DNA from 2 places in the Variovorax sp. GW821-FHT09A10 genome. Region 2 is predicted to be linked to the other one. Evidence: riboswitches for the same ligand, from Rfam matches in the RefSeq annotation. Region 2 holds a riboswitch; the other holds the start of a gene.

Region 1 (14,395 bases), on a different contig from region 2:
CGACGCCGACTCCCCCCGCGACACCCCTGAATTCCGACCCCGCAAGGAAGCGCCGATGGGCACCATCGTCGGCCTGGCGCTGGTCGTGCTGGTGGCGGCTTATTTCGGCTGGCGCTGGTACCAGCAGCAGCAACTGGCGCCGCTGCCGACCGCGCCCGTGGCCGTCGCACCGAACGACGCGCCCCCCGAGCCGCCCAAGGCCGAAGAGCCCAAGGGCCCGCAGAACCCGGTCGAGGCGCTGGCCCCGCCCGATGCCGCGCTGCCCGCACTGGCCAGTTCCGATGCGCGCGTGATGAAGGCGCTCACCGAGCTGCTGGGCGGCAAGGCCGTCGCGGCCTACCTGCAGTCCGACGGCGTGGTGCGGCGCTTCGTGGCCACCGTCGACAACCTGCCGCGCGAGCAGGCACCCGCCAGCAAGTGGCCCGTACAGCCCGCGCCGCAGCGCTTCATCACCGAGGGGCCGCAGCAGGGCGGCGTGCAGACCATCGCGGCGAACAACGCGGCGCGCTACAACGGCATGGTGATGCTGGCCGGGGCGGTCGATCCGGCCAAGGCGGCGGCGGTGTATGCGCGGCTGTACCCGCTGTTCCAGCAGGCGTACGAAGAGCTGGGCTATCCGGGGCGCTATTTCAACGACCGCTTCATCGCCGTGATCGACCACCTGCTGCAGGCCCCCGAGCCCACCGGGCCCGTGCAGGTGAAGCTGGTCGAGGTGAAGGGCGAGATTCCCTCGCAGCGGCCCTGGGTGCGCTACGAGTACGTCGACCCGAAGCTCGAATCGCTCTCGGCCGGCCAGAAGATCCTGGTGCGCATGGGGCCCGAGAACGAGCGCAAGATGAAGGCCAGCCTGCGCGGGCTGCGCGCGCAGATCGCCACCGGCGAGGTGGCGAAGCAGGCCGGCAAGAAGGCGCCGTAACGGGCGAAAGAAAATAAAAAGGGGCGCCGCAAGCCATGCGGCGCCCCTTTTTCATTTTTGACGATCGTTCGCGCTCAGGCCTCTTCGGTTTCCTGGTACTCGCCCACCGGCACGCAGCTGCAGAACAGGTTGCGGTCGCCGTAGACGTTGTCGACGCGGCCGATCGGCGGCCAGTACTTGGCCTGCTTGAGTTCGGCCAGCGGGAACGCGCCGAGTTCGCGCGAGTAGGGGTGGCTCCACTCGCTGCCCAGCAGGCTGGCGGCAGTGTGCGGCGCGTGCTTGAGCGGGTTGTCGTCCTTCGACCAGACGCCTTCTTCCACCCGGCGGATCTCGCCGCGGATGGCGATCATCGCGTCGACGAAACGGTCGAGTTCGGCCAGCGGTTCGCTTTCGGTGGGCTCCACCATCAGCGTGCCGGGCACGGGGAAGCTCAGCGTGGGCGCGTGGAAGCCGTAGTCGATGAGGCGCTTGGCCACGTCTTCGGCGGTGACGCCGCTGGTGTCCTTGAGCGGGCGCAGGTCCAGGATGCACTCGTGCGCGACGTGGCCGTTGGGGCTCGCGTACAGCGTGGGGTAGTGGTCCTTCAGGCGCGCGCTGATGTAGTTGGCGCTGAGGATGGCCGTCTCGGTCGCGGCCTGCAGGCCCTTGGCGCCCATCATGCGGCAGTACATCCAGCTGATCGGCAGCACGGCCGCATTGCCCAGCGGCGCGGCCGACACGGCGCCCACGCCGTTCGAGGGCACGCCGGCCGTGGCATGGCCCGGCAGGTAGGGCACGAGGTCTTCGACCACGCAGACCGGACCGACGCCCGGGCCGCCGCCGCCGTGCGGGATGCAGAAGGTCTTGTGCAGGTTCAGGTGGCTCACGTCGCCGCCGAACTCGCCCGGCGCGGCCACGCCGACCAGCGCGTTCATGTTGGCGCCGTCGACGTACACGCGGCCGCCGTGCTCATGCACGAGCTCGCACAGTTCCTTCACGCGGGTTTCGAACACGCCGTGCGTGCTGGGGTAGGTGATCATCACGGCGGCCAGGTGGGCGCTGTGCTTCTCGCAGGCGCGCTTCAGGTCGTCCATGTCGACGTTGCCTTGCGCGTCGCAGGCCGTCACCACCACCTGCAGGCCCACCATCTGGGCGCTGGCCGGGTTGGTGCCGTGGGCCGACGAGGGAATCAGGCAGATGTTGCGGTGGCCCTGGCCCTTGGCTTCATGGAAGGACTTGATGGCCAGCAGGCCCGCGTACTCGCCCTGCGAGCCCGCGTTGGGCTGCAGGCTGATGCCCGCGTAGCCGGTGGCCTCGCACAGCCAGGCGCGCAGCTGCGCGTCGAGCTGGGCGTAGCCCTGCAGCTGGTCGGCGGGCGCGAAGGGGTGGATGTTCGCGAACTCGGGCCAGGTGATGGGGATCATCTCGCTGGTCGCGTTGAGCTTCATGGTGCAGCTGCCCAGCGGGATCATGCTGCGGTCGAGCGCGAGGTCCTTGTCCGAGAGGCTGCGGATGTAGCGCAGCATCGCGGTCTCGCTCTTGTGGGTGTTGAACACCGGGTGCGTGAGGAAGGCGCTGGTGCGACGCAGGTCCTCGGGAATCAGCGGCGTGGTGTTGGCGGCCAGTTCGTCGAAGCGCGGCATCGCGGTGCCGGCGGGCACGAACAGGGCCCACAGGGTTTCGATGTCGGCGCGCGTGGTGGTTTCGTCCAGCGAGATGCCCAGGTGCTGCTGCAGGCGCTGGCGCAGGTTGACGCCGCCGGCCTGTGCGCGCTCGATGATCGCGGCGGTGTCGTCGCCGGTGCGGATCGTCAGCGAATCGAAGGCGGTGGTGTTCACCGGCTCGCGGCCCATCTGCGACAGGCCCTTGGCGAGGATGGCGGTGAGCACGGCCACGCGCTGTGCGATGCGCGTGAGGCCGTCGGGGCCGTGGTACACGGCGTACATGCTGGCGACCACGGCCGGCAGCACCTGCGCGGTGCAGATGTTCGAGGTGGCCTTCTCGCGGCGGATGTGCTGTTCGCGCGTCTGCAGCGCGAGGCGGTAGGCGGGCTGGCCGTGCGTGTCGACGCTCACGCCGACGAGGCGGCCGGGCAGCGAGCGCTTGAACGAATCGCGGCAGGCCAGGTAGGCGGCGTGCGGGCCGCCGTTGCACAGCGGCATGCCGAAACGCTGCGTGGTGCCGCAGACGATGTCGGCGTCGAACTCGCCGGGGGCGACCAGCAGCGTCAGCGCCAGCAGGTCGGCCGCGACGATGAAGGCGGCGTCGCACTGGTGCGCGTGCCCTGCGAGCGGGCGCAGGTCGTGCACGTGGCCGGTGGTGGCCGGGTACTGCGCGAGCACGCCGAAGAACTCGCCGCTCACCATCAGGTGCGGCAGCGTTTCCGACACCGTGCTCACCTTGACCTCGATGCCCAGCGGCGCGGCGCGGGTCTTGATGACTTCGATGGTCTGCGGGTGGCAGTCACCTGACACGAGGAACACGTTGCTCTTGCTCTTCACGCTGCGCTTGGCGAGCGTCATGGCTTCGGCGGCGGCCGTGGCCTCGTCGAGCATCGAGGCGTTGGCGATGGCCATGCCCGTGAGGTCGCACACCATCGTCTGGAAGTTGAGCAGGGCTTCCATGCGGCCCTGCGAAATCTCGGCCTGGTAGGGCGTGTAGGCCGTGTACCAGGCGGGGTTCTCCAGGATGTTGCGCAGGATCACGCCCGGCGTGTGCGTGCCGTAGTAGCCCTGGCCGATGAAGCTCTTGAACACCTTGTTCTTCGACGCCAGCGTCTTCAGCTCGGCCAGCGCGTCGGCCTCGGTGACCGGCGCGGGCAGGCGCATCGGCCGGGCGCGGCGGATGGCCGCCGGCACGATGCCGTCGATGAGTTCCGCACGCGTTTCGGAGCCGATCACCGGCAGCATGCGCGCCTCGTCCGCCGCATCGATGCCGATGTGGCGGGCGAGGAATTCTTCGGCGTTCTCTAGTTCTTGCAAAGAGGGAAGGGCGGGAATCGGCATGGCGGTGAAGGCTCGGGGGAGAAGGAACGAAGGTGCGAGGAAACGGCTGTTCAGCGGATCAGGATTCGGCGGCGAACTTGTCGTAGCTGGCGGCGTCGAGCAGGGCGTCGAGCTGCGCGGGTTCGCTCAGCTTGACCTTGAAGAACCAGCCGGCGGCCAGCGGGTCGCTGTTGGCCAGCGACGGGTCGGCGCGCAGCGCTTCGTTGACTTCGGTGATCTCGCCCGACACGGGCATGAACACATCGGCGGCGGCCTTCACCGACTCGACCACACCGGCGACCTCGCCCTGCGCGAAGGTCTTGCCCACTTCAGGCAGGTCGACGAACACCACGTCGCCCAGCGCGTCCTGCGCATGCACGGTGATGCCGACGGTGGCGGCGCCGCCTTCGGCCGCCACCCATTCGTGGTCCTTGGTGTATTTGATGCTCATGAAAAAACTCCTCGTGGAAAAAATGGAATCGGGGTGCAGAGCCTAGCCGGGTCTGCGGGGTTCAGTGTCGGTCAGCCGCGGTAGTAGCGCGTCGGCACGAAAGGCATGGTCGAGACTTCCATCGGCACCGGCTTGCCGCGCACGATGGCCTGCACGCGCGTGCCGGGCTCGGCGAAGGCGGCGGCCACGTAGCCCATGGCCACGCAGCGGTCGGCCGTGGGGCCGAGCAGGCCGCTGGTGACGGCGCCGATGTCGTGGCCTTCGAGCGACTGCAGCAGCGTGCCGTCGCGCACCGGGATGCGTTCGAGTGCCACGAGGCCGACGCGCTTGCGCGTGAGCGTCTTGTGGTCGGTGTGGCCGGCCGCGCCCGAGGCGACGGCGGCCAGCTGGGCCAGCACCTTGGCCGCGCCCGGAAAGCCGCCTTCGCGCGCACCGCCGGTGCGACGCACCTTCTGGATCGCCCAGTTGAGCGAGGCTTCGACCGGGGTGGTGGTGGTGTCGATGTCGTTGCCGTACAGGCACAGGCCGGCTTCGAGCCGCAGCGAGTTGCGCGCGCCCAGGCCGACGGGCTTCACCTCGGGCTGCGCGAGCAGCAGGCGGGCGAGGGCGTCGGCGTCTTTTGCGGCCACCGAGATCTCGAAGCCGTCTTCGCCGGTGTAGCCGCTGCGGGTGACGAAGGCCGCGATGCCGCCGATCTGCACCGCGCCGCCCGTCATGAACACGAAGCGCTCGATGCCGGGCGACAGGCGCGCCAGCGTGGCCGCGGCCTGCGGGCCTTGCAGCGCGAGCAGGGCGTGGTCGGGCAGGGGCTGCACCTGGCAGCGCGCGCCGATCCTGGCCTGGATGTGGGCGATGTCGGCCACCTTGCAGGCGCCGTTCACGATCACGAAGAGCGAGCCATTGCCTTCGTTGAAGAACATCAGGTCGTCGAGGATGCCGCCCTCGTCGTTCAGCAGCAGGCCGTAGCGCTGCTTGCCGGCGGGCAGGTCGACCACGTCGACGGGCATCAGGGTTTCGAACGCGGCGGCGGCATCGGGGCCGACCAGGCGCAGCTGGCCCATGTGCGAGATGTCGAACAGGCCGGCCGCGTCGCGCGTGTGCTTGTGCTCGGCCATGAGGCCGGCGGGGTACTGCACGGGCATGGAATAGCCGGCGAAGGGCACCATGCGGGCGCCGAGCTCCACGTGCAGGTCGTACAGCGGGGTCTTGAGAAGTTGGGCGTCAGAAGCGGAGGAAGCGGCCACGGGGCACTCCAAAGGGGCAGTCGAAATCCATGGCTGCAACGCCACGGGCCACCCCTGCTGTCCGCTTTACCTGAGAGATTCGCCCCACGATCGGGGTTTGCTCCTTCGGTGGGCCGCGTGCAATGCCACGGCCTCTCTCCAGCAAGGAAACGCCGGTGGTTGCCGGCGTCTTGTCAGTCCTTTTGCCTGAGCGTTCGGGGAACCCCTGCGCCTTCGGCGGCCCCGTCGCGCGGGGCTCTCTCCTGACCCGGCGAGTGTAGTGGATCGCGGGGCCGGGGCTGGTGTCGACGTGCCTGTGGGGGCCTCAGGTGTGGCAGCAACCCGCGGCCTGGGACGGCCTGATGCGGGAGAGCGGCATGGCGGAGGCGACCGCCACGGGAATGGCATCGGCCTCGCCATTCAGGACCAGGTGCTTGAAGCGCTCCCAGTCGAACAGGGTGCCGGGGTCGGTGCGGCGGTCGGGGTCCAGCTTGGCGTGCGAGACCACATGGGCCAGGTTGGGGTATTTGGCCCAGCAGTGGCGAACGATGCGCGCCGTGATTTCGACTTGCCAATCGGAGAACGGATCGAGTTCCTGCTTGTTCACGACCTCGATGCCAAGCGACCAGTGGTTGACCCGCTTGGCCCCGTCGTTCACATCGGGATGCGAGGCCGCATTGCGTACGTGCCACGCAGCGAGCGCCTCGGGCACGCAGGCCCACACCAGTTCGCCGTGCTGGGCCTCGTCCTCATCGGGCACCAGCCAGTGAAACGAGGCAGCGTCGGTCGGCTTCTTCATGACCGAGATGGCACCGGAAGACGATCCGCCGGCCGTGGCATGGATGACCACCGTGGTGATGCCCATGATCGGATCGACCGATCGTTTCGTCGTGCATGTCGGCCAGTACGGCTGGACGCCGGGGTACCAGGGCTCGTTGAGGGAGACTTCGCCCGGTCGTTTCGACTTGGGAAGCGTGAAGTGATAGCTCTGCGGATTTGGCATGCTGAACCTCCTTGAGTTGGGAGGTGAGTTCTAGCAGCGAGCCCCGCAGGTCCGCGTCCCCTGAACAGGGGATGTCGACCCGCTCTCGCGAGGTTCAGTGCACGGTTTCTGCCGGCGGCAGCAGCTTGTCGATGCGCTCGCGCAGCGAGTCGGCGCGCTCGGGGCCGGCGGCCTTCTCGATCTCGGAGAGCATCAGCGCGGCGATGGTCAGCATGGCCTCGCGGTCGCGGGCCTCGCGCAGGGCGTCGCGCATCTGGTTGGCGAAGCGCGGGTCGCGGCGCACGAACATGCGCTCGCAGATGTCGAACAGGAACATGCGCGTGGTGGCCAGCGAGCGCTTGCCGTCGAAGCTGTCGGCCGAGGTGGCGACCTGGATCGGCTCGGCGGCGGGGACGGGCGTGGGGGCGGGTGCCGGAGGCGGCGCGACCGGGCGCGCGACCTGCAGGTAGCCGCGCTGCATCAGCCCCTGGATCGCCTGCTCGGCCTCGACGCGGCTGGGGAACAGCGGGCTGAAGTCGGTCAGCGAGCGCCGGCCGTCGGCCATGAGCAGCAGGGCGCGCTCACGCTGGCTGAGCGTGCGCTGCCCGGCCTGGAGTTCGTCGCGTGCCTTCTCGGTCTTGGTGGGGAACATGGCGGCCACAGCTTTCGGAGGTCGAAGGCTGCAGCATCGTGGCAAGTGGTGACATCTTCGTGAACCATTTGCCTTACAGGGACAAGGGGGCGCGTCAGTTGCCCGCGCTCTCCTTGCGGATCAGCCAGCGCGTGCCCACGCGCTGCAGCTCGAGCGTCTTGCGGTCGGTTTCGGTGAGCGCGTCGGCGCGGTAGACCTGCCGGAACTGCGCGCTGGCCGAGGTGCCCTGGACGCTGATCACCAGCCCCTCGATGCCCACGCTGATGCGCGACTTGCCCGTGATGCGGGCGCGCCGGTCGGCCTCCCAGCGCTCGCGGGTCTGGCCGCGCGCGGGGGTGAAGTCGCTCGCGTAGGCGGCGAGGTAGCGCTCCACGTCGCGCGCGGACCAGGCGGCGGCCCAGGCGCGCACGGCGCTTTCCACTTCGGCAAGGTGGGTGACGGGATTGGTGGGGTTGGCGGGGGCGGCTGCTGGTGCAACGGGCGCGGCGGCCGGCGTGGCCGCGATACCGGCGGTGGCCAGCAAGCCGGCAGCGACAAGGCTGCAGCCCTGGGCGACGATTCGGTGCATGGCGTCCTTCTCTTTCCTTCTTCTTGTCTGTCAGGCTCGACGTCTAAGCTTGCGTCGATTCTGGCAGTGAAAGAGGAGGCGTGCGGCGTTGAATCGCCCACGGATTTCGGTGGTCCGTGGTTCAGGGCGCGTGCACAGGACACCGGGTGCTTCCCTCCGCGAATGTCCCCCGCCTTCGGCTCCTCCTTGATTTCGCTGCGGGAAGCACCCAGTGCCCTGTGCACCGGGAGCGTGGGGTTGGGCTCAGGCCGCCGCAGCCTCGCCCGTCATCACCTGCACCGTCCGGTTGCGCAGCCGCAAGGCCAGCACGGTCGCGACGCACAGCACGCACAACACCACCGTGAGCGTCACGCCGAGTCCGCGTGCATCCGACAGCAGGCCGAACAGCGGCGACACCAGCCCGCCGACCGAGAGCGCGAGGCCGAGCGTGATGCCGCTGGCGGTGGCCGGGTTGCGCGGCAGGTAGTCCTGCGCGAGCGTCACCTGCGCGGCGAAGGGCAGGAACATGCTCATGCCGAGCCACGCGGTGCAGGCCAGCGCCGCGCCGGGCGTGGAGGAAAGCACGAGGCCCGCCATGGCCGGCAGCGCGAGCAGATAGCCGCTGCGGATGGTGCCCATGCGCCCGATGCGGTCGCCGAGCCAGCCGCCGGCCAGCGTGCCCACGGCCCCTGCGGCGGTGAAGGCGGTGAGTGCCGCGGCGCCCTGGAAGGTGCTGCCGTGCAGGTCGCGCGTGATGCGCAGCGAGAGCATCGACAGCACCGTGACGTAGGGGATCGACCAGCCCACGATGGTCGCGACCAGCAGGCTGAAGGCGCGCCAGTCGTTGTGCGGTTTCAGCACCTGGGCGCGGGCCTGCGCGGCGCGCGCCACCGTGGCCGCGTGCTGGGCGGCCGCGCTGCGCCGCGCGTTGGCCGCGAGCCACACCACGCCCATCGCCACCGCGGGAATGCCCAGCAGATAGCTGCGCGACAGGCTGCCGCCGCCGACCACCGTGGCCGCCAACACGGGCGCGAACGAGGCGCCGATGGTGCCGCCCACCGAGAACACGCTCATCGCCTTCTGCGAGGCGCCGCCGGCCGCGCGCGCGGCCACGGTGGCGGGCGGGTGGTAGGCCGCGATGCCCAGCCCGCACAGCGCGACCGCGATCCAGGTCAGCAGGTAGCTCTGGCTCAGGCCCGCCAGCACCACGCCCAGCGCCGCCACCAGGAAGCCCACGGGCACGAGCCAGGCGCGCGGGTGGCGGTCGGCGTACAGGCCGAACAGCGGTTGCACCACGCTCGACAGCCCGGTGGCCGCCAGCATCAGGCCGCTCACGGCCGTGTAGCTGTAGCCGCGCTCCAGCACCATGAAGGGCAGCAGCGCGGGCACGAGGCCCTGGTAGAGGTCGTTGACGGCATGGGTGCCGGTGAGCAGCCCGAGTCGGCGCGTGTTCATGCGATGGCTTCTTTCCTGGATGTCCGGTTGGAGAAAAAGAGGGAGAAAAGCCATCGTAGGAAGACACGGAAAGATGTTCTCGCTATGAATGTGCAAACATCGTCGTGAAATGGACAAACTGAATCTGCGCCCCGACGAAGGCGAATCGACCCCGCGCGCGGTCGCCGTGCTGGCCACCGACCCGGCGGGCGACGCCTTCATTCCGCCGCACGCGCACCGGCGCGGGCAGCTCATCCACGCGATCTCGGGCGTGATGATGGTCGGCGCCGCGGCCGGCAGCTGGGTGGTACCGCCGGGGCGCGGCGTCTGGGTGCCGCCGGGCATGCCGCACCAGATCCGCATGGCGGGCGAGGTGAAGATGCGCACGGTCTTCGTCGAGCCCGGCACGCGCGCCGACCTGGGCGCCGAGTGCCGCGTGATCCATGTGGGCGCGTTGCTGCGCGAGCTGATCGTGGCGGCCGTGTCGCTGCCGCTGGACTACCCGCCGGGCGGGCGCGACGAGCGCGTGATGGAGCTGATCCTTGACGAGATCGAGGCCGCGCCCGCGCTGTCGCTGCATGTGCCGATGCCGCGCCACGCGCGCCTGGCCGCGCTGTGCGAGGCGCTGATCCGCGACCCCGCGCAGCCCGCCACGCTCGACGGCTGGGCCGCGCGGCTGCACATGAACGCGCGCACGCTGGCCCGGCTGTTCGAACGCGAAACTGGCATGACCTTCGGCGCGTGGTGTCGACAGGCGCGGCTGCTGCTGAGCCTGCCGCGGCTGGCCGCGGGCGCGTCGATCCTGGAGGTGGCGCTGGCGCACGGCTACGAGAGCCCGAGCGCCTTCACCGCGATGTTCCGCCGCACGCTCGGCGTGCCGCCGAGCCAGTACCTGCACCCGCCGGCCTGAAGCTGGGGGTGCGGGCGGGAGCGGCCCGTGCCGCTACTTGAACCCGAGCGCGCGCGGCAGCCAGGTGCTGAGCATCGGCACGAAGGTCAGCAGGACCAGCACCGCGCCGTGCGCCCACAGGAAGGGCACCAGCTCCTTCACCAGCGCCGACATCGGCACCTTCGACACGTTGCAGGTAACGAACAGCAGCCCGCCCACCGGCGGCGTGATCATGCCCAGCGTGAGGTTGAAGATCACGATCATCGCGAAATGCACCGGGTCGACGCCCAGCTTGATGGCCACCGGCGCAAGGATCGGCGCCAGCACCATCACGCCCGGCAGCGGCTCGATGAAGATGCCGAACAGCAGCAGGAACACGTTGACGATGATCAGGAACATCCACGGCGAGAGGTTCATGCTGATGAGCCATTCGGCCATCTGCTGCGGAATGCCCTCGATGGTCAGCACCCACGCGAACGAGGCCGACAGCCCGATGATGATCAGCACCGACGCCGACAGCAGGGCCGAGCGCGACAGGATGTCGGGCAGCATCTTCCACTCGAGCGTGCGGTAGATGAACTTGCCGCACACCAGCGCGTAGAACACCGCCACCACCGACGCCTCGGTGGGCGTGAACCAGCCGGCGCGCATGCCGCCCAGGATGACCACCGGCAGCAGGATGGCGGGAATCGCCTTCCACGTCGTGATGAGGATCTCGCGCAGCGGCGGCGTCTGGCCGTCGCCCTTGTAGTTGCGCTTCTTCGACACGTAGAAGTTCACCACGCACATCGCCACCGCGATCAGGATGCCCGGCACGATGCCGGCCACGAACAGCTGGCCGACCGACACGGTCTCGTCCTGCAGCGCGTAGATGATCATGATGATCGAGGGCGGGATGATCGGCCCCACGATGGCCGTGGAGGCCGTCAGCGCCGCCGCGTACGAGCGGTCGTAGCCGGCCTTGTCCATCATCTTGATGAGCATCGAGCCGGGGCCGGCCGCGTCGGCCAGCGCCGAGCCCGAGATGCCCGAGAAGAAGGTCAGCGACACCACGTTGGTGTAGCCCAGCCCGCCGCGCCGGTGGCCGACGAACTGGCCCGCGAAGCGCAGCAGCACCTCGGTGAGCGAGCCGCCGCTCATCAGTTCGGCGGCCAGGATGAAGAAGGGCACGGCCATCAGCGGAAAGCTGTCGATGCCGGTGAAGGTTTCCTTCAGCAGCACCATCAGCGGGTAGCTTTCCGCGAGGATCAGGGTGGCGGCCGTGGCCAGGCCGAGCGCGAAGGCCACGGGCACGCCGATGGCCAGGAACACGCAGGCGGAGACGATCAGGACAATGCTGGCATCCATGGTCTTCTCCTTACAGCGAGGCCGACGCGTTGGCGTCGAAATGCGCGTCCGACGCGAACTCGCGGTTCAGCACGTAGCCGCGCACCACCAGCAGCCAGTGCACGATCAGCAGCACGCCGCCGATCAGCATCGCGCTGTAGATGTAGGCGAACGGAATCTGCGTCACGGCGGTGAGCTGGAACATCGTGCGTTCCATGTAGAGCCAGCCGTACCAGACCATGAAGCCGAAGAAGGCGAACAGCAGCCCGGCCACCACGAGGCGCACCGCCACGGCCGCGGGCCGGGGCAGGGCGTCCTGCAGGTTCTCGACGGCGATGTGGCCGCCGTAGCGCAGCACGGGCCCGGCGCCCAGGAAGGTGAGCCAGATCATCATGTGGCGCGACACCTCTTCGGCCCATTCGATCGACTGGTTCGTGGTGTAGCGCAGCACGACGTTGGTGAAGATGATGACGGACATGGCCGCCAGCAGGAGGATCAGCGCCCACCGGTTGGCGGCGAGAAAGTAGCGCTCGAAGGCTTGCACGTTGTGGTTCTCTGTGGTGTCGGAAATGCGAAGCGCCCGGCCCACTGAGGCGGGCCGGGCGCGGTCGGGGCGGAGCGGTCTTACTTGACGTCCGTGATCTTCTTGATGTTGTCGGCGCCGAATTCCTTGGCGTAGCCCACGTAGGCCGGCTTCAGGGCGTCGCGGAAGGCCGCGCCGTCGACGGTGCGCGTGACCTTCATGCCGTCTTTTTCAAGCTGGGCGATGCCGTTGTTCTCGTCGTCGTTGACCTTCTTGCGCTGCGCGATCGAGGCCTTCTTCGCCGCTTCGGTGAACACCTTCTTGTCGGCGTCGGAGAGCTTGTTCCACACCTTGGGCGACAGCAGCAGCAGCGCCGGCGAGTAGACGTGGCCGGTGAGCGACAGGTGCTTTTGCACCTGCGAGAACTTCGAGGACAGGATCACGGGAATCGGGTTTTCCTGGCCGTCGACCGTGCCTTGCTGCAGCGCGCCGAACAGTTCCGGGAAGGCCATCGGCGTGGGCAGGATGCCGAAGGTGCGGTAGCCGTCCATGTGCACCTTGTTTTCCATGGTGCGCATCTTCAGGCCGGCCGCGTCGGTGGGCTTGACGATGTCGCGCTTGCTGTTCGTCATGTGACGGAAGCCGTTTTCCGTCCAGGCCAGCGCGATGATGCCCTTGCTCGGGAACTTGGTCAGGATGTCCTGGCCGATGGGGCCGTCCATGACCTTGCGGGCGTGGTCGTAGTCGCGGAACAGGAAGGGGATGTCGACGATCTTGACCTCGGGCACGAAGTTGCCCACGGGGCCGGTCGAGGTGTTCAGCAGGTCCTGCGTGCCGAGCTGGATCGCTTCGATCTGCTCGCGCTCGCCGCCCAGCGCCGAGTTGGCGAAGTGCTGGCACTTGAAGCGGTTCTGGGTGTTCTTCTCGACCTCTTCGCAGAACACGGTGGAGCCCACGCCGTAATGCGATTCCTTGGACGTCGCATAGCCGATCTTGAGAACGGTGGGTTGCTGCGCGAGGGCGGCGGTGCCCAGGGCGAGCGAAAGGCAGGCGGCGGCGATGTGGCCGAATTTCATGGTGTCTCCGGGGAGTTTCGGGGGGCGAAAGCGCGTCAGGCGCAAGTCAGGAAATGACTATGCACCAATAACCAGTTTGACCGCGTCGGGACTTTCACGGACGTAGGCGCGGATCACCGCGTCGAAGCTCTCGTCGGCCGTGAGACCGAGGGCCCGCGCGCGCGGCGTGTCGAAGCGCCCGGGCCAGGTTTTGACGATGCGGCGGATGGCGGCGTCGGGCGTGCGGTCGAGCAGGTCGGTGGCGGCGCGGCCGGCCACGCGCTCGAGCGCGGCGGCCATCTCGCCGACGGTGGTGGCCAGCGAGGGCAGGTTGAGCGCGGTGCGCGGGCCCCAGTCGGCGTCGCTCGCTTCGGCGGCGCGCACGATGCCTTCGATGGTCCGGGCCGGCGAGGCGATGGCCACGGGCGTCTCGTCGGGCACCGGGCAGGCCGCGCGCAGGCCGGCGAGCGGCTCGCGGATCATGCCGTTGAAGAAGCCCGAGGCCGCGCCGTTCGGTTGGCCGGGGCGCACGCTCACTGTCATGAGGCGCACGCTGCGCCCCTGCACGAAGCCCTTGCGCGTGTAGTCGGCCACGAGCTGCTCGCCGATGAATTTCTGGATGCCGTAGCTGGTCTGCGGCGTGGGCAGCGTGTGGTCGTCGATGAGCGCGGGCAGCGGCTGTTCGGGCGAATCGCCGAACACGGCGAGCGAGCTGGAGAACACCAGCACCGGCCGCGTGCCGAGCGCGCGCAGCTTCTCGAGCAGGCCGTGCGTGGCGGCGAAGTTGCTGCGCATGCCCAGGTCGAAGTCGGCTTCGCATTCGCCGCTGACGGCGGCCGCGAGGTGGAACACCGCGTCGGCCTCGCGCCAGAAGGCGGCGCCGTTGTCGGCCAGCTGGGCGTTGAGGTCGCCGGTGGCGGCTGCGATGCGCGGGTTGGCCGCGAGGTCGGGCGGCGGCGGCGCGCGGTCGACCAGCGTGATGCGTGCGATGTCGCGGGCGGGGGCGCCGTCGAGGGAGAGCTGGCCCAGGGCCAGGAGGGTGCGCGCCAGGCGCGCGCCGAGAAAGCCGGCGCCGCCGGTGATGACGATGTGCATGGGGTCCTGTCTCCTTGTGTCCTTGTGTCGCGAGGATAGCGTCGGTGGTATCGCACAATTTGCGGATGCCCATGCTGCCCCCCGATCTCCTCGCCACCCTGCGTTTGCCTGTGCTGCAGGACGCCGACCTCGACACCCAGGCCTCTTTCTTCAAGCGGCCGGAGGTCCGTGGGCTCTACTTCGAGGTGGTGGAGGGCTCGGCGAAGGACGAGGTGCTGCGGGCCGCCGTCGCGCAGCTCGGCGAGCTGCATCCGCACCGGGCCGCGTTGCTGGCGGTGTTCTGCGGCGCGCTGGTCGAGAACGGCGCCGACCCGCAGCTCATGTTCGACGCCGTGCGGC
Region 2 (14,395 bases):
GCCACCAGCGTGAGCGCCAGCAGCCAGGCCTTGATGTTCACGAACTGCAGCATCACGCCCTGCGTGAACCCGACCGAGAGGCTGGCGTTGTCGGCCTTGCCGAGCTGGGCGCTGCCGCTGAGCTTGTAGGCCAGCCACAGCAGGTAGGCGATGCCCAGGCCCTTGATCGCCAGGCGCAGCGGCGGCATCGCCACCACCAGCGCGCCGAGGCCGGCCGCGCAGATGGCGAGCAGCAAGGTCCAGCCCACCGGCACCGCGACCACGAAGCGCATCGCACGCGGCAGGCCGCCGTTGGCCGCCAGGGCGGTGGAGAGCGTGGTGTTGGGTCCGGGCGAGAAGCTCATCGCCGTGGCCAGCACCAGCAGCGCGGTGAATTCTTGCCAGTTCATGTCACAGACTCTAAACTTGAGACCATTACAGTTCCAGTACAGATGATCGAACAAATCTGAAATCTGTATTGGTCATTCCTTCGACACACGCCGCCCTTTTCTCGCTCTCTGTGCGATGCAGCCCGATCCGATGCTGACCCGAACCTCCACCCAGTCCCTGACCGGGCAGCTGGCCGATCGCCTCGCCGAGCGCATCCGCAACCGGCTGCTGGCCCCCGGCGCACGCCTGCCCTCGGTGCGCGAGTGCGCACGCCAGCAGGGCGTGAGCCCGTACACCGTGGTCGCCGCGTACGACCAGTTGCTCGCGCAGGGCCTGGTCGAGGCGCGCCGCCAGCGCGGCTTCTATGTGCGCGACGCGGCACCCGTGCCCGAGAGTTCGCGCAACCCGGCGCATGCCGCGCCCGAGGTCCCGCCGATGATGGCCTCGCGCGTGCCGGCCGATGCCAGCTCGCTGATCCGCAGCATGTTCCACCGCCCGAGCGACAAGCCGCAGCCGGGCATGGGCGTGTTCCCGCCCGACTGGATGGCCTCGACCTTCCTGGCGACCGCGGTGCGCCGCGTGACGACCACGTCGGCGCTGCAGGAACTGTCGCTGCAATACGGCGAGCCCTCGGGCGACCTCGCGCTGCGCCGCAGCCTGTCGCAGAAGCTGGTGCGCATCAACGTGCCGGCCGGGCCCGACCAGATCGTCACCACCATCGGCGCCACGCACGCGCTGGACATCGTGAGCCGCACGCTGCTGCGCGCGGGCGATCCGGTGATGGTCGAGGAGCCCGGCTGGGCGCTGGAGTTCGCCCGGCTCGAAGCGCTGGGCATGCGCATCCTGCCGGTGCCGCGCCGCGCCGACGGGCCCGACCTCGACGTGATGGCGCAGTACTGCAAGCTGCACAGCCCCAAGCTCTTCGTCAGCGTGAGCGTGCTGCACAACCCGACCGGCTACAGCCTCACGCCGGGCAGCGCGCACCGCGTGCTCAAGCTGGCCAACGAACACGACTTCCACATCGTCGAGGACGACACCTACAGCCACCTCGCGCCGGAGCACGCCACGCGCCTGAGTGCGCTCGACGGGCTGCAGCGCACCATCTACGTCAGCGGCTTCGCGAAGATCCTGGCACCCAACTGGCGCATCGGCTTCCTGGCCGCCTCGCCCGCGCTGAAAGAGCGGCTGCTGGAGACCAAGCTGCTGGCCACGCTGACCTCGCCCACGCTGTTCGAGCGGGCGCTGTCGTGGTGCATCGACCAGGGCCAGCTGCGCCGCCATTCGGAGCGCGTGCGCATCCGCCTGGACGGCGCGCGTGGCCGCGCGGTGAAGCTGGCCATGTCGCACGGCTGCACCTTCGCCTCGGAGCCGGCCGGGCTGTTCGGCTGGGTCGACACGGGCGTGGACACCGACGCGCTCACGCAACGCATGCTCGACCAGGGCTACCTGCTGGCGCCGGGCTCGCTGTTCCATGCGCGCAGGCCGCCGAGCACGATGATGCGGATCAACTTCGCGACCTCGCAGGACGCGAATTTCTGGAAGGTTTTCAGCCGGGTCAGGGACGAGCTCTGATTCGCTTGCAAAGGGCTTGGAGTAAGCTGGCAGCACAAGAAAACCCAGCCAGGAGACCTCCCGCATGAGCAACGCCAGCAAACCCTTCGACTTCAGCCAGTTCGTCCCCGGATTCGACTTCCTGAAGAACCTCGCCGGCGGTGCCGCCGCGGGCTCCGGCTCGGTGCCCGGCATCCCCAGCCTGGCGAGTTGGGTCGCGCCCACCATGAGCGTCGAAGAGGTCGACAAGCGCATCCAGGAACTCAAGACCGTCCAGTACTGGCTCGAACAGAACGGCCATGCGCTCAAGGCGACCATCCAGGCGCTCGAGGTGCAGAAGATGACGCTGTCGACCCTGCGCGGCATGAACGTGCGGATGGAAGACATCGCCAGCGCGTTCACCAAGCAGGCAGCGGCCATGGCGCCGGCGCCGGCGCCTGCACCGGCCCCTGCCCCTGCCCCTGCCCCTGCCCCTGCCCCTGCCCCCGCACCGCGGCCCGAACCGGAAGCCGTCGAGGAAGAGGAAGAAGAGTTCGACGAGGCCGAGGAAGAAGCGGAAGAGGAAGCCCCGGCGCCGAAGAAGACATCGCGCGCCAAGCCCGCAGCGTCCAACGGCGCCGCCGGCGTCGTCGACCCGATGCAATGGTGGGGCTCGCTCACCGAGCAGTTCCAGCAGATCGCGAGCACGGCGCTGCAGGACGCGGCGCAGCTCAAGGTGCCGGCCATGGCGCAGCCGCTGGCCGACGCCGTGGGGCAGGTCATCGGCAAGGCGACGGCGGCGCGCAAGCCGGCCGCCAAGACCGCGGCGAAGAAGGCCGCCGCCAAGAAAGCCGCGCCGGCACCCGCCGCGCGCAAGAAAACCACGTCCACCGCCGCGCGCAAGCGAACCTCCGGCCGGCGCTGACGTCTTACAGACACCTTTCCAGACGACGACGCACGGGTCGGTACGCACCATGAAACTGTTTCCCACCGGCCATGCCACCCACCCGCAATGGCGCATGGCCGCCGGCCTCGTGCTGGCCCAGTTGCGCGCACAGATGGCGCTGCCCGACTACGCGTCGAACCCGACGCTCGGGCTGCTCTACATCACCGACCACTACGCGAGCGAGGCGCAGGAGATCCTCGATCACCTGAGCGCCGAGCTGCCCGAGGTCACCGACTGGTCGGGCACGGTCGGCATCGGCGTGTCGGCCAACAACGCCGAGTACTTCGACGAGCCCGGCCTGAGCCTGATGCTGTGCGCGCTGCCCAGCGACCAGTACCGCGTGTTCTCGGGCGTGGCGCCGCTGGGCAGCTCCGAAATGAGCGGCTTCGAGGCGCACACCGCGCTCGTGCACGCCGACCCCGCCACGCCCGACCTGGGCGAGCTCATCGGCGAGATGGCGGGCCGCACCGACACCGGCTACCTGTTCGGCGGGCTCTCGTCCGGCCGCGGCGGGGCGCTGCAGTTCGCGGTCGGCGGCAACGGCAACATCCGCGGCCACGGCGCGGCGGGCGGTGTGTTCTCGGGCGGCTTGTCGGGCGTGGTGTTCGGCGAGGGCGTGCGGCTGGTGTCGCGCGTCACGCAGGGCTGCCAGCCGCTGCGCACGGGCGGCGCGCGCGAGCGCGAGATCACCGAGGCCGACGGCAACCTGCTGCTGGCGCTCGACGGCGAACCGGCGCTCGACGTGCTGCTGGCCGACCTGCAGGTGTCGCTCGACCGGCCGCAGGAGGCCATCGACGCCGTGCGCAACACGCTGGTCGGCCTGGCCGACGCGGGCAGCGACGGCATTCGCCGCACCGGCGACCTGGGCGCCGACGTGCTGGTGCGCCACATCATCGGCCTCGACCCGACGCGGCGCGGCATCGCCATTGCCGACAACGCCGAGGCCGGCATGCGGCTGAGTTTCTGCCGCCGCAACGCGCAGGCGGCGCGCGCCGACCTGATGCGCATCTGCGCCGAGATCCGCGAAGAGCTCGAGCCCGAAGAACAGACGCTGGCCACCGCGCGCGCCGTGGCGGCCGGCGAGGCCGAGGCCGCGCCGCATCCCGCGCGGCGCATCGCGGGCGCGGTGTACGTGAGCTGCTCGGGGCGCGGCGGCCCGCACTTCGGTGCGCCGGGCGCCGAGCTGCAGATCGTGCGGCATGCGCTGGGCGACGTGCCGCTGGTCGGCTTCTTCGCCGCGGGCGAGATCGCGCGCCATCACCTGTACGGCTACACCGGCGTGCTGACGGTGTTCACCGCACCGGACTGAGGTCCGGCGCCGGTCGCGTTCAGGCCGGTTGCAGTGCGCGCGGCGCGGGCGCCGGCATGCCGGCGAACGCGAAATCGACCTCGGGCGCCAGTCCGCTCACGATGCGCGCAATCGACTTGCCCGAGCCGCAGGCGTGCGTCCAGCCGAGCGTGCCGTGGCCGGTGTTGAGGAACAGGTTCGGCAGCTTGGTCTTGCCGATCAGCGGCACGTTGCTCGGCGTGGCCGGGCGCAGGCCGGTCCAGAACTGCGCGCGCTCGGTGTCACCGGCGCCAGGGAAGAGCTCTTCGACGCGCCGCACGATGGCTTCGCAGCGCACGCGGTTCAGGTCGCGGTCGTAGCCGTTGAGCTCGGCCGTGCCGGCGATGCGCAGGCGGTCGCCCGATTCGGAGGTGTAGCGCGAGAACACCAGCTTGTATTCGTCGTCGGTGAGCGAGACCTGGTGCGCTTTCGATGCGTCCTTCACGGGCAGCGTCACCGAGTAGCCCTTGGCCGGGTAGATCGGCAGGCGGATGCCCAGCGGCGCGGCGTACAGCGGGCTCAACGAACCCATCGCAAGCACGAAGGCGTCGCCGCGGATGCGCTGGAAGCGGCCTTCGTTGTCGGTCGCCTCGACGTGGTCGATGCTGCCGCCGGCTTCGCGCAGCGCGGTCACCGTGTGGCTCATGAGGAACTTCACGCCGGCCGCCTCGGCCAGCTTCACCAGCTCGCGCGCGAAGCGGTTGGCGTCGCCCGATTCGTCTTCGGCGGTGTAGGTGGCGCCGGCGAGTTGGGGGCGGATGTGGGCGAGGGCGGGTTCGATCTTGATGGCCTCGTCGGCCGAGATGACCAGGCGTTCGCAGCCCAGGGCGCGCATCTGCTCGGCGGGCGCGAGGGCGCCGTCGAATTCTTTTTGCGTCGTGTAGAAGTGCAGGATGCCTTGCGTGCGCTGGTCATAGTTCAGGCCGGTGTCTCGACGCAATTGCTGCAACATTTCCCGGCTGTATGTACCGAGACGAACGATCTGTTCGATGTTGTGGCGGGTGCGCGCGGGGGTGCATTCGCGCAGGAACTGCAGACCCCAGAGCCACTGGCGCATGTCGGCGCGGATGCGAAAGAGCAGCGGCGCATCCTCCTTGCCGAGCCATTGCAGCACCTTCAGCGGCGCGCTCGGATTGGCCCAGGGTTCGGCATGGCTGACCGAGATCTGGCCGCCGTTGGCGAAGCTGGTTTCGGCGGCCGGGGTGGCCTGCCGGTCGATCACGGTCACCTCGTGGCCGAGTTGCTGGAGGTAGTAGGCCGACGTCACGCCGAGCAGGCCGGCGCCAAGAACGATCACACGCATTGCAAGTACCTTTGAGTTTGCAGCGCTTGAACGGCGGGCGTGGAGTGCTATTGAAAAAATAGCAAGCAACCGGACGACCGCTGTCCAAGTTGCCGCTCCCCCTGTCCTCGGTACCTGAGAGATTCACCCTGCTGCACCCGCAGCGGGTTTGCTCCTTCGGTGCGCCACATGGCGTGACGGCTCTCCAGACGGCTGTATCGATGAGTGCAGTACTGACCCCTTGCCGAAATTCCGTGGCGTTGCCTGGAATGTCGTCGGGCCGACCTGAGCGTTTATGGGAGTTTGCGCCTTCGGTAGGGCCTCCGTGGAGGCCCGCTCTCCTGCAATTGTTGGCGATTGTAGGCGGGCCCCGCAAGCCGGCCAAGCCCTGTACATCGGCACTTCACACCGATGGGATAATTGAATGTTGATTTTCGGTAAAGCAAACTTTTTTCTACAGGTGGGGACTCCATGATCCTGGTTACCGGCGGCGCAGGCTTCATTGGCGCCAATTTCGTACTCGACTGGATCGCGCAGGGCAACGAGCCCGTGGTGAACCTCGACAAGCTGACCTACGCAGGCAACCTTGAGACCCTCGCATCGCTCAAGGGCAACGCGAACCATGTCTTCGTGCAGGGCGACATCGGCGACAGCGCGCTGCTCGATCGCCTGCTGGCCGAGCACAAACCGCGTGCCGTCGTGAACTTTGCCGCGGAATCGCATGTGGATCGTTCGATCCACGGCCCCGAAGACTTCGTGCAGACCAACGTGCTCGGCACCTTCCGCCTGCTCGAATCGGTGCGCGGTTACTGGAACGCACTGCCGGCCGACCAGAAGGCCGCCTTCCGCTTCCTGCATGTGTCGACCGACGAGGTCTACGGCTCGCTCTCCAAGACCGACCCGGCCTTCACCGAAGAGAACAAGTACGAGCCCAACAGCCCGTACTCGGCCAGCAAGGCCGCCAGCGACCACCTCGTGCGCGCCTGGCACCACACCTACGGCCTGCCGGTGGTCACCACCAACTGCTCGAACAACTACGGCCCGTTCCACTTCCCCGAGAAGCTGATCCCGCTGATGATCGTCAACGCGCTGGCCGGCAAGAACCTGCCCGTCTACGGCGACGGCATGCAGGTGCGCGACTGGCTCTACGTGAAGGACCACTGCAGCGCCATCCGCCGCGTGCTCGAGGCCGGCAAGCTCGGCGAGACCTACAACGTCGGCGGCTGGAACGAGAAACCCAACATCGAGATCGTCAACACCGTGTGTGCGCTGCTCGACGAACTGAGCCCTCGCGCCGACGGCAAGCCGTACAAGGAACAGATCACCTACGTCACGGACCGCCCGGGCCATGACCGCCGCTATGCCATCGATGCGCGCAAGCTCGAGGCCGAGCTTGGCTGGAAGCCCGCCGAGACCTTTGACACCGGCATCCGCAAGACCGTCGAGTGGTACCTCGCCCACGGTGACTGGGTGCGCAACGTGCAAAGCGGCGCGTACCGCGAATGGGTCGAGAAGCAGTACGACGCTGCGCCTGCAAAGGCTTCCGCATGAAGTTGCTGCTGCTCGGCAAAGGTGGACAAGTCGGCTGGGAGTTGCAGCGCAGCCTCGCGCCGCTCGGCGAACTGGTCGCGCTGGACTTCGATAGCACCGACTTCCACGCCGACTTCAGCAGTCCCGAGCAGCTGGCCGCCACGGTGCTGGCCGTGCGCCCTGACGTCATCGTCAATGCCGCCGCCCACACCGCCGTCGACAAGGCCGAGAGCGAGCCCGACTTTGCGCGCAAGCTCAACGCCACCTCGCCCGGCGTGGTGGCCGAGGCCGCGCAGCAGATCGGCGCGCTGATGGTGCATTACTCCACCGACTACGTCTTCGACGGCAGCGGCACCCGCCCCTGGAAAGAAGACGACGCGACCGGCCCGCTCAGCGTGTACGGCCAGACCAAGCTCGAAGGCGAGCAGTTGGTGGCGCAGCATTGCGCGAAGCACCTGATCTTTCGCACCAGCTGGGTGTACGCCGCACGCGGCGGCAACTTCGCCAAGACCATGCTGCGCCTGGCCAAGGAGCGCGACAAGCTCACGGTCATCGACGACCAGTTCGGCGCCCCCACCGGGGCCGAGTTGCTGGCCGATATCACTGCACACGCCATCCGCGCCACCTTGCAAGACCCGACCAAGGCCGGGCTGTACCACGCCATCGCCGGCGGCGAGACCACGTGGCACGGCTACGCGCGCTTCGTGCTCGAGATGGCGCAGCAGGCTGGCGTCGAACTCAAGGCCGGCCCGCAGGCCGTGGAGGCCGTGCCCACCAGCGCCTTTCCGACGCCCGCGAAGCGCCCGCACAACTCGCGGCTCGACACCACCAAGCTGCAGACCACCTTCGGCCTGCGACTGCCGCCCTGGCAGGAAGGCGTGGCACGCATGTTGCGCGAGACGCTCTGACCGACTGATTTTTCCCGGCCTCCCACACTAGAAGACCCCATGACGCAACGCAAAGGCATCATCCTTGCCGGTGGCTCCGGCACCCGCCTGCACCCGGCCACGCTCGCCATGAGCAAGCAACTGCTGCCGGTGTACGACAAGCCCATGATCTATTACCCGTTGAGCACGCTGATGCTCGGCGGCATGCGCGACATCCTGATCATCAGCACGCCGCAGGACACGCCGCGCTTCCAACAACTGCTGGGCGACGGCAGCCAGTGGGGCCTCAACCTGCAGTACGCGGTGCAGCCGAGTCCCGATGGCCTGGCGCAGGCCTTCATCATCGGCGAGAAGTTCGTGGGCAATTCGCCGAGCGCGCTGGTGCTGGGGGACAACATCTTCTATGGGCACGACTTCGTGCATCTGCTGTCGGATGCCGACACCAAGCAGCGCGGTGCGACCGTGTTCGCGTACCACGTGAACGACCCCGAGCGCTACGGCGTGGTTGCCTTCGATGCCAACGGCAAGGCCAGCAGCATCGAAGAGAAGCCCGTCAAGCCCAAGAGCAGCTACGCCGTGACCGGCCTGTATTTCTACGACAACCAGGTGGTCGACATCGCCAAGGCCGTGAAGCCCAGCGCGCGCGGCGAGCTGGAGATCACGGCGGTCAACCAGGCGTATTTGGACCTTGATCAGCTGAACGTGCAGATCATGCAGCGGGGCTATGCATGGCTGGATACGGGCACGCATGAAAGCCTGCTCGAAGCGGGTCAGTTCATCGCGACCCTGGAGCATCGACAGGGGCTGAAGATCGCGTGTCCTGAAGAGATCGCGTGGCGCAATGGCTTCATCGACCGCGCGCAGCTCGAAAAGCTGGCTGCACCGCTGCAGAAGAACGGTTACGGCAAGTACCTGAACCACTTGCTGGCCGAAGAGGTGCGCTCGTGAATGTCATCCGAACCGAGATCCCTGACGTTTTGATCATCGAGCCGAAGGTGTTCGGCGATGCCAGGGGGTTTTTCTACGAGAGCTTCAACCAGCGTGCTTTTGAAGACGCGGTCGGGTCGAAGGTCGACTTCGTGCAGGACAACCATTCGAGGTCGTCCAAAGGCGTGCTTCGGGGGTTGCACTATCAGGTCCAGCAAGCGCAAGGAAAACTGGTGCGCGCTGTGCGTGGCGCGGTGTTCGATGTGGCCGTGGACATCCGCAAGTCGTCGGCGACTTTCGGGAAATGGGTCGGCGTGGAACTCAGTGAAGGCAACCACAGGCAGTTGTGGGTTCCCCCCGGTTTCGCGCACGGTTTTCTCGTGCTCAGCGACAGCGCCGATTTCCTCTACAAGACCACCGACTACTACGCGCCTGCGCATGAGCGATGCATCGTATGGAACGATGCCTCTCTCGATATTGCGTGGCCGGATGTGGGACAGGCGCCTGCACTTTCGGCCAAGGACAGCGCCGGGCAGACGATGAAGCAGGCGGAATTCTTCGAATAAGAGATGAGCGTGGCGGCCTGGTTTGCCGCTGCTATTTCAAAAGGGGTAGTCAAAGCCGTTGGAACTGTCTGCCACCCCCTATTTCTATAACTCCCACTTGAAATTTTTATGCCTTCATTCTTTCCAGATCACCAGATAGCAGATGCTGGGCTGTACGCGGACGCGTATTTCGAAAGAATCACGGCCGCAGCCAAGACCGTGGACCGTGGCGCGCTTGCAGCCGCCGGGCGCCTTCTTGCGGAGCGTGCGGCCCAGGGAAAGATGATTTTTTCGTGTGGCAATGGGGGGTCGGCGGCCATCTCCAACCACCTGGTCTGCGACTGCATGAAAGGTGTTCGCAGCAATGGCTGGCTGAAGCCGAAGGTGAACAGCCTCTCGTCCGCCGTCGAACTGATCACCGCGATCGTCAATGACATCGGACCCGAAGAGATGTTCTCGTTCCAGCTGACGTCCATGGCGTCCGAAGGCGACGTCCTCATCGCGATCAGCTCGTCTGGCGCTTCGCCCAACATCATCAAGGCGCTCAATACAGCGCGTGAGATGAAGATGACCACGATTGCCATGACCGGGTTTGCGGGTGGCGATGCGGCTCGCCTCGCCGACGTCAGTCTTCACGTGGATGCGCAGAACTACGGTGTCGTCGAGGATGTTCACCAGTCGCTCATGCACATCCTGGCGCAGTACCTTCGCCAGAGCCACCTGACAGATCCGTCCCTGCTGGGAACGCTCAAGTTCTAGCATCCGACACGCAGGCCTGGGCAAGCAACTTCCAGCTCTTTAGGTCTGCTGCCACCCAAAGCCTTCCTATTGTGAGATTCCCATGAAATTGCACCTGATCACTGGTGGCGCTGGTTTTGTCGCTGTCAACCTGACGCGCCGTCTGCTTGGAGAGGGTGGCGCCGTTCTGGCCCTGGATGACTTGTCACGTGGACGGCGTGAACTGGTGGCGGAATTCGACAGCCATCCTCATTTCAGTTTTCGGCAGGTGGACTGCTCCGATCTGGAGGCCTTGTCGGCGGCGATCCAGGAGGCCGGCACGCCCGTGGCCCATGTCTGGCACCTGGCCGCCAATTCGGACATCCCGGCAGGGGTGGCTGATCCGCGCATTGACCGCGATCGCACGTTCCTGACCACGTTTTCCGTGCTCGAAGCGATGCGCCGGCATGACATTCCCGAACTGCACTTCGCGTCGAGCTCGGCCATCTACGGCGATCTCGGCGAACGTGAAATTCATGAAGACATCGGCCCGCTGCAACCGATCTCCAACTACGGGGCCATGAAGCTGGCATCGGAAGCGCAGATCCGGGCGGCCGTCGAGTCTTTCCTCCCGCGCGCAGACATCTTCCGATTCCCGAACGTCATCGGCGTGCCGGCGACGCACGGTGTGATCTTCGATTTCATCCGCAAGCTGAAGGCAACCCCCGAGCAACTGCAGGTTCTCGGGGACGGCACGCAGCAGAAGGCGTATCTGCATGTCAACGACCTGATCGACGCCATGCTGCACGTGAGCCGGCTCGAGGGGCGCTACAAGGTGTTCAACATCGGGCCGAAGGACGATGGCGTCACGGTGCGCATGATTGCGCAGACGGTGCGCGACCGGGTGTCTCCGAAAGCCGACATCGTCTTTGGCGAGGGCAACCGCGGCTGGGTGGGCGATGTGCCGCGCTTCCGCTATTCGACCCAGCGCCTGGCCGCCAGCGGCTGGAGCCCTCAGCTTGATTCGACGCAGGCCATGGTGCGCGCGGTCGACGAGATCGCGCGCGAGGAGCTGGCGGAGTGACGCAGGCGGTCATTCTTGCGGGCGGCAAGGGCACCCGGCTGGCAGAGCGCCTGAACGGGCGTCCCAAGCCGCTCGTGGATGTCAATGGCACGCCATTGCTGGAGCTTCAGGTCCGCACGCTCGCGCATCACGGGATCGATGACGTCGTCGTTCTGGTCAACCACGCGGCAGACCAGATCCAGGCCTTCTTCGAACAGCGCCAGTTTCCCAGCCGGGTGCGCCTCTTCGACGATGGCGAGCCGCGCGGGACGGCGGGTGCCTTGTTGGCATGCCTGGACGACCTGGATGATCGATTCATCGTCGTCTATGGCGATACGCTGTTCGACATCGACATCGGGCACATGCTGGCAGCACACGAGGCTTCGGGTGCGGATGCCACCCTGCTTCTGCATCCGAATGATCATCCGGCGGACTCGGACCTCGTGGAGATCGATGCATCCGGCCGGGTGCAGGCGTTTCACGGGTACCCGCACCCGGACGGCGCCGAGTTGCGCAACCTCGTCAATGCGGCCTTCTACATCGTCGAAAAGAAGGCGCTCCTGGCATGGCGCGACTTTCCTGTGCCCTGCGACTTCGCCAAAGACCTCTTTCCGGCGATGGTGCGCGCCGGTGCGCACATCGCGGGCTATGTCAGCTTCGAGTACATCAAAGACCTGGGCACGCCCAAGCGACTCGACAAGGTGGAAAAGCACCTGCGTTCAGGCGTTGTCCAGCGGGCCAGCCGGCAGCACCTGCAAAAAGCGGTGTTCCTGGACCGGGACGGAACCCTCAATGTGCTGCGCGACTATGTACGCCGGCCTGCGGATTTTGAACTTCTGCCGCACGCCGCCGAAGCGGTGCGTGCGTTCAACAACGCGGAGTACCGCGTGGTCGTGGTGACGAACCAGCCGGTGCTTGCGCGTGGGGAGGCCAGCTTCGACGACTTGCGGCGCATCCACAACCGGTTGGAAAGCCGGCTGGGCGATGCTGGTGCCTATGTCGATGCGATCTACTTCTGTCCGCACCATCCCGACGCCGGTTTTGCCGGTGAAGTACCGGCACTGAAAGTCGCGTGCAATTGCCGCAAGCCTCAGCCCGGCATGATGCGCGAAGCCATGGCGGCGATGAACGTCCAGGCCGCCGACTCCTGGATGGTCGGTGACAGCACCGCCGACGTGCTGGCGGCGCGGCGAGCCGGCCTGCGTTCGGTTCTGCTGGAAACCGGAGAAGCCGGGCGCGATGGCAAATTCGCAGCGGCGCCGGATTTTCGTTTCGCACACATCGGCGCTGCAGCGCATTTCATCGTTCACACGTATCCACTGCTGGTTGCCGCCATCAACGAATGGATGCGCAAAGTCCAGCCGGGCGACTTGGTGCTGGTCGGCGGCTTGGCGCGCAGTGGAAAGTCGACGATGGCCAGCGTGTTGAAGTCCGAACTCGTGGCGCGCAAACTGGACGCCCACGTGCTGTCGCTCGATCGCTGGTTGCGTCCCGTCGCCGAACGAGGTGCGGGCGTGCTGGGGCGCTATGCGTTGGAAGAAGCGCAAGAAGATCTCAAGGGCTGGCTCGACGGCGGCGCGGTCGACGCTGAATTGCCGTCCTACGACCGGAAGGTTCGTGATCGGGGCCTGCCCGAGCGCACGGTGCTGGCGCAGGACGCGGTCCTGATTCTGGAGGGTGTCCCCGCGCTGCTCGCCGATTGGCGGAGCGAGCGGCGGACCTGGCGTATTCACATCGAAGCGGACGAAGCATCGCGGCGCGTTCGCGTCGAAGCCGACCTCATCGCACGCGGTCTGGCGGATGCACAAGGGGCGGCCCAAGCCTACGAGCAGCGACAGCAAGACGAAACGCCCTTGGCGGCCGCTGCGCGGGCCACGGCTGACGGCGTGCTCGACTTCGATTCCATTTTTTCCATGGATGACACCCCATGATCATTAGCCGGACACCGTTGCGGATGAGCTTTGTCGGCGGCGGAAGTGATCTGCCGAGCTATTACCGACAACATGGCGGGGCGGTGCTTTCGACCGCCGTAGACAAATATGTCTATGTGAGCGTCAACAAGAAGTTCGACGGCGGGATCCGCATCGCGTATTCCAAGACCGAAGAGGTCGACCACATCGAGAAGATCGAGCATCGCCTGGTTCGTGCGACGCTTCAAATGCTGGAAATCCCGGGAGGGATTGAAGTCACGAGCACCGCCGACATTCCGTCGCGCGGCACCGGGCTGGGGTCGTCCAGTGCCTTCACCGTCGGCTTGATCAATGTCCTCTCGGCCTATCTGGGTCGGCATGTCTCGGCGGAACAGCTGGGGCGATTGAGTTGCGAGATTGAAATAGATCGTTGCGGTGAGCCGATCGGAAAACAGGATCAGTACGCGTCGGCGTACGGCGGGTTGAGCCTCATTGAATTCAAGCCGGATGACAGCGTCCTGGTGACGCCGCTCGTGTTGCAGCGAAAGATCCGAGAGGCTGTCGAAAGCAATATTCTTGTTTTCTACACGGGTATCACGCGCAGCGCTTCGGGCATCCTGAAAGAGCAGTCGTCGAACGTGGCAGACAGTGCGGGCAAGCAAAAAATGCTGAACCGCATGGTTGAACTGGTCTATGAGTTGCGCGACGAGTTGCAGAACGGCCACCTGGACTCGATGGGTGAAATTCTCGATGAAAACTGGCGGCTGAAAAAGCAGCTGGCCTCGGGCATCACCAGCGATGCAATCGACGACTGGTATGCAAAGGCCAAGGCCCATGGCGCGCTCGGCGGCAAGCTGTTGGGTGCCGGCGCAGGCGGATTCCTGATGTTCTATGCGCCGTCTGAACGCCACGATGCCATTGAGAAGGCGCTGGGCCTGCGCCGGATACATTTCGGATTCGAGCCTTTGGGAAGCCGAATCATTTTCTATAACCCGACTGATCTGTAGTTTGAATGAGCATCTGCTCCGCGCTTGCACCTACTTTGCGCAAATTGCCACTTTGAATTAAAAAATAAAACTGCTCATGTATCCACCACGCGTATCAGTCGTCATTCCAACGCGAAATTCCGAGAAGTATCTGAAGGAGGCGTTGGACAGCATCCTGGGGCAGACATTCACGGATTTCGAACTGTTGATTGTTGATGACAACTCGACAGACGGTACTCTGGGCCTCATTCGTGGCTATGAGGACGCTCGCATCACAGTGTTGAAAGGGCCTGGCAAAGGTCTGGCTGCTGCATTGAATTTCGCTTTCCGCGAAGCGCGGGGTGAATTCATTGCGCGCATGGATGCGGATGACATT

What was found. Region 2 has a riboswitch for glycine ahead of AC07Q9_RS26360 (D-amino acid dehydrogenase). Riboswitches for the same ligand answer to the same signal wherever they lie in the genome.
Region 1: it holds a riboswitch for glycine, as region 2 does, so the genes downstream of both, gcvT (glycine cleavage system aminomethyltransferase GcvT) here and AC07Q9_RS26360 (D-amino acid dehydrogenase) in region 2, are expected to answer to the same signal.

What each region holds. Positions count from the first base shown of each region.
Region 1 is NZ_JBWKPT010000002.1:1,320,797-1,335,191, reverse strand. It holds gene AC07Q9_RS12990 (DUF3014 domain-containing protein) at 1-916, shown strand, start outside; gene gcvP (aminomethyl-transferring glycine dehydrogenase) at 991-3,900, opposite strand; gene gcvH (glycine cleavage system protein GcvH) at 3,959-4,330, opposite strand; gene gcvT (glycine cleavage system aminomethyltransferase GcvT) at 4,402-5,574, opposite strand; glycine riboswitch at 5,622-5,726, opposite strand; glycine riboswitch at 5,739-5,829, opposite strand; gene AC07Q9_RS12970 (N-acetylmuramoyl-L-alanine amidase) at 5,879-6,556, opposite strand; gene AC07Q9_RS12965 (hypothetical protein) at 6,651-7,187, opposite strand; gene AC07Q9_RS12960 (L,D-transpeptidase Cds6 family protein) at 7,282-7,755, opposite strand; gene AC07Q9_RS12955 (MFS transporter) at 7,999-9,189, opposite strand; gene AC07Q9_RS12950 (AraC family transcriptional regulator) at 9,299-10,078, shown strand; gene AC07Q9_RS12945 (TRAP transporter large permease) at 10,112-11,404, opposite strand; gene AC07Q9_RS12940 (TRAP transporter small permease) at 11,415-11,927, opposite strand; gene AC07Q9_RS12935 (TRAP transporter substrate-binding protein) at 12,008-12,982, opposite strand; gene denD (D-erythronate dehydrogenase) at 13,040-14,056, opposite strand; gene AC07Q9_RS12925 (hypothetical protein) at 14,122-14,395, shown strand, end outside.
Region 2 is NZ_JBWKPT010000009.1:115,778-130,172, forward strand. It holds gene AC07Q9_RS26340 (LysE family translocator) at 1-389, opposite strand, end outside; gene AC07Q9_RS26345 (aminotransferase-like domain-containing protein) at 520-1,941, shown strand; gene AC07Q9_RS26350 (PhaM family polyhydroxyalkanoate granule multifunctional regulatory protein) at 2,006-2,824, shown strand; gene AC07Q9_RS26355 (FIST signal transduction protein) at 2,874-4,154, shown strand; gene AC07Q9_RS26360 (D-amino acid dehydrogenase) at 4,174-5,475, opposite strand; glycine riboswitch at 5,567-5,673, opposite strand; glycine riboswitch at 5,718-5,808, opposite strand; gene rfbB (dTDP-glucose 4,6-dehydratase) at 5,926-7,005, shown strand; gene rfbD (dTDP-4-dehydrorhamnose reductase) at 7,002-7,892, shown strand; gene rfbA (glucose-1-phosphate thymidylyltransferase RfbA) at 7,932-8,819, shown strand; gene rfbC (dTDP-4-dehydrorhamnose 3,5-epimerase) at 8,816-9,364, shown strand; gene AC07Q9_RS26385 (D-sedoheptulose-7-phosphate isomerase) at 9,473-10,102, shown strand; gene AC07Q9_RS26390 (NAD-dependent epimerase/dehydratase family protein) at 10,185-11,144, shown strand; gene AC07Q9_RS26395 (HAD-IIIA family hydrolase) at 11,141-13,054, shown strand; gene AC07Q9_RS26400 (GHMP family kinase ATP-binding protein) at 13,051-14,040, shown strand; gene AC07Q9_RS26405 (glycosyltransferase family 2 protein) at 14,117-14,395, shown strand, end outside.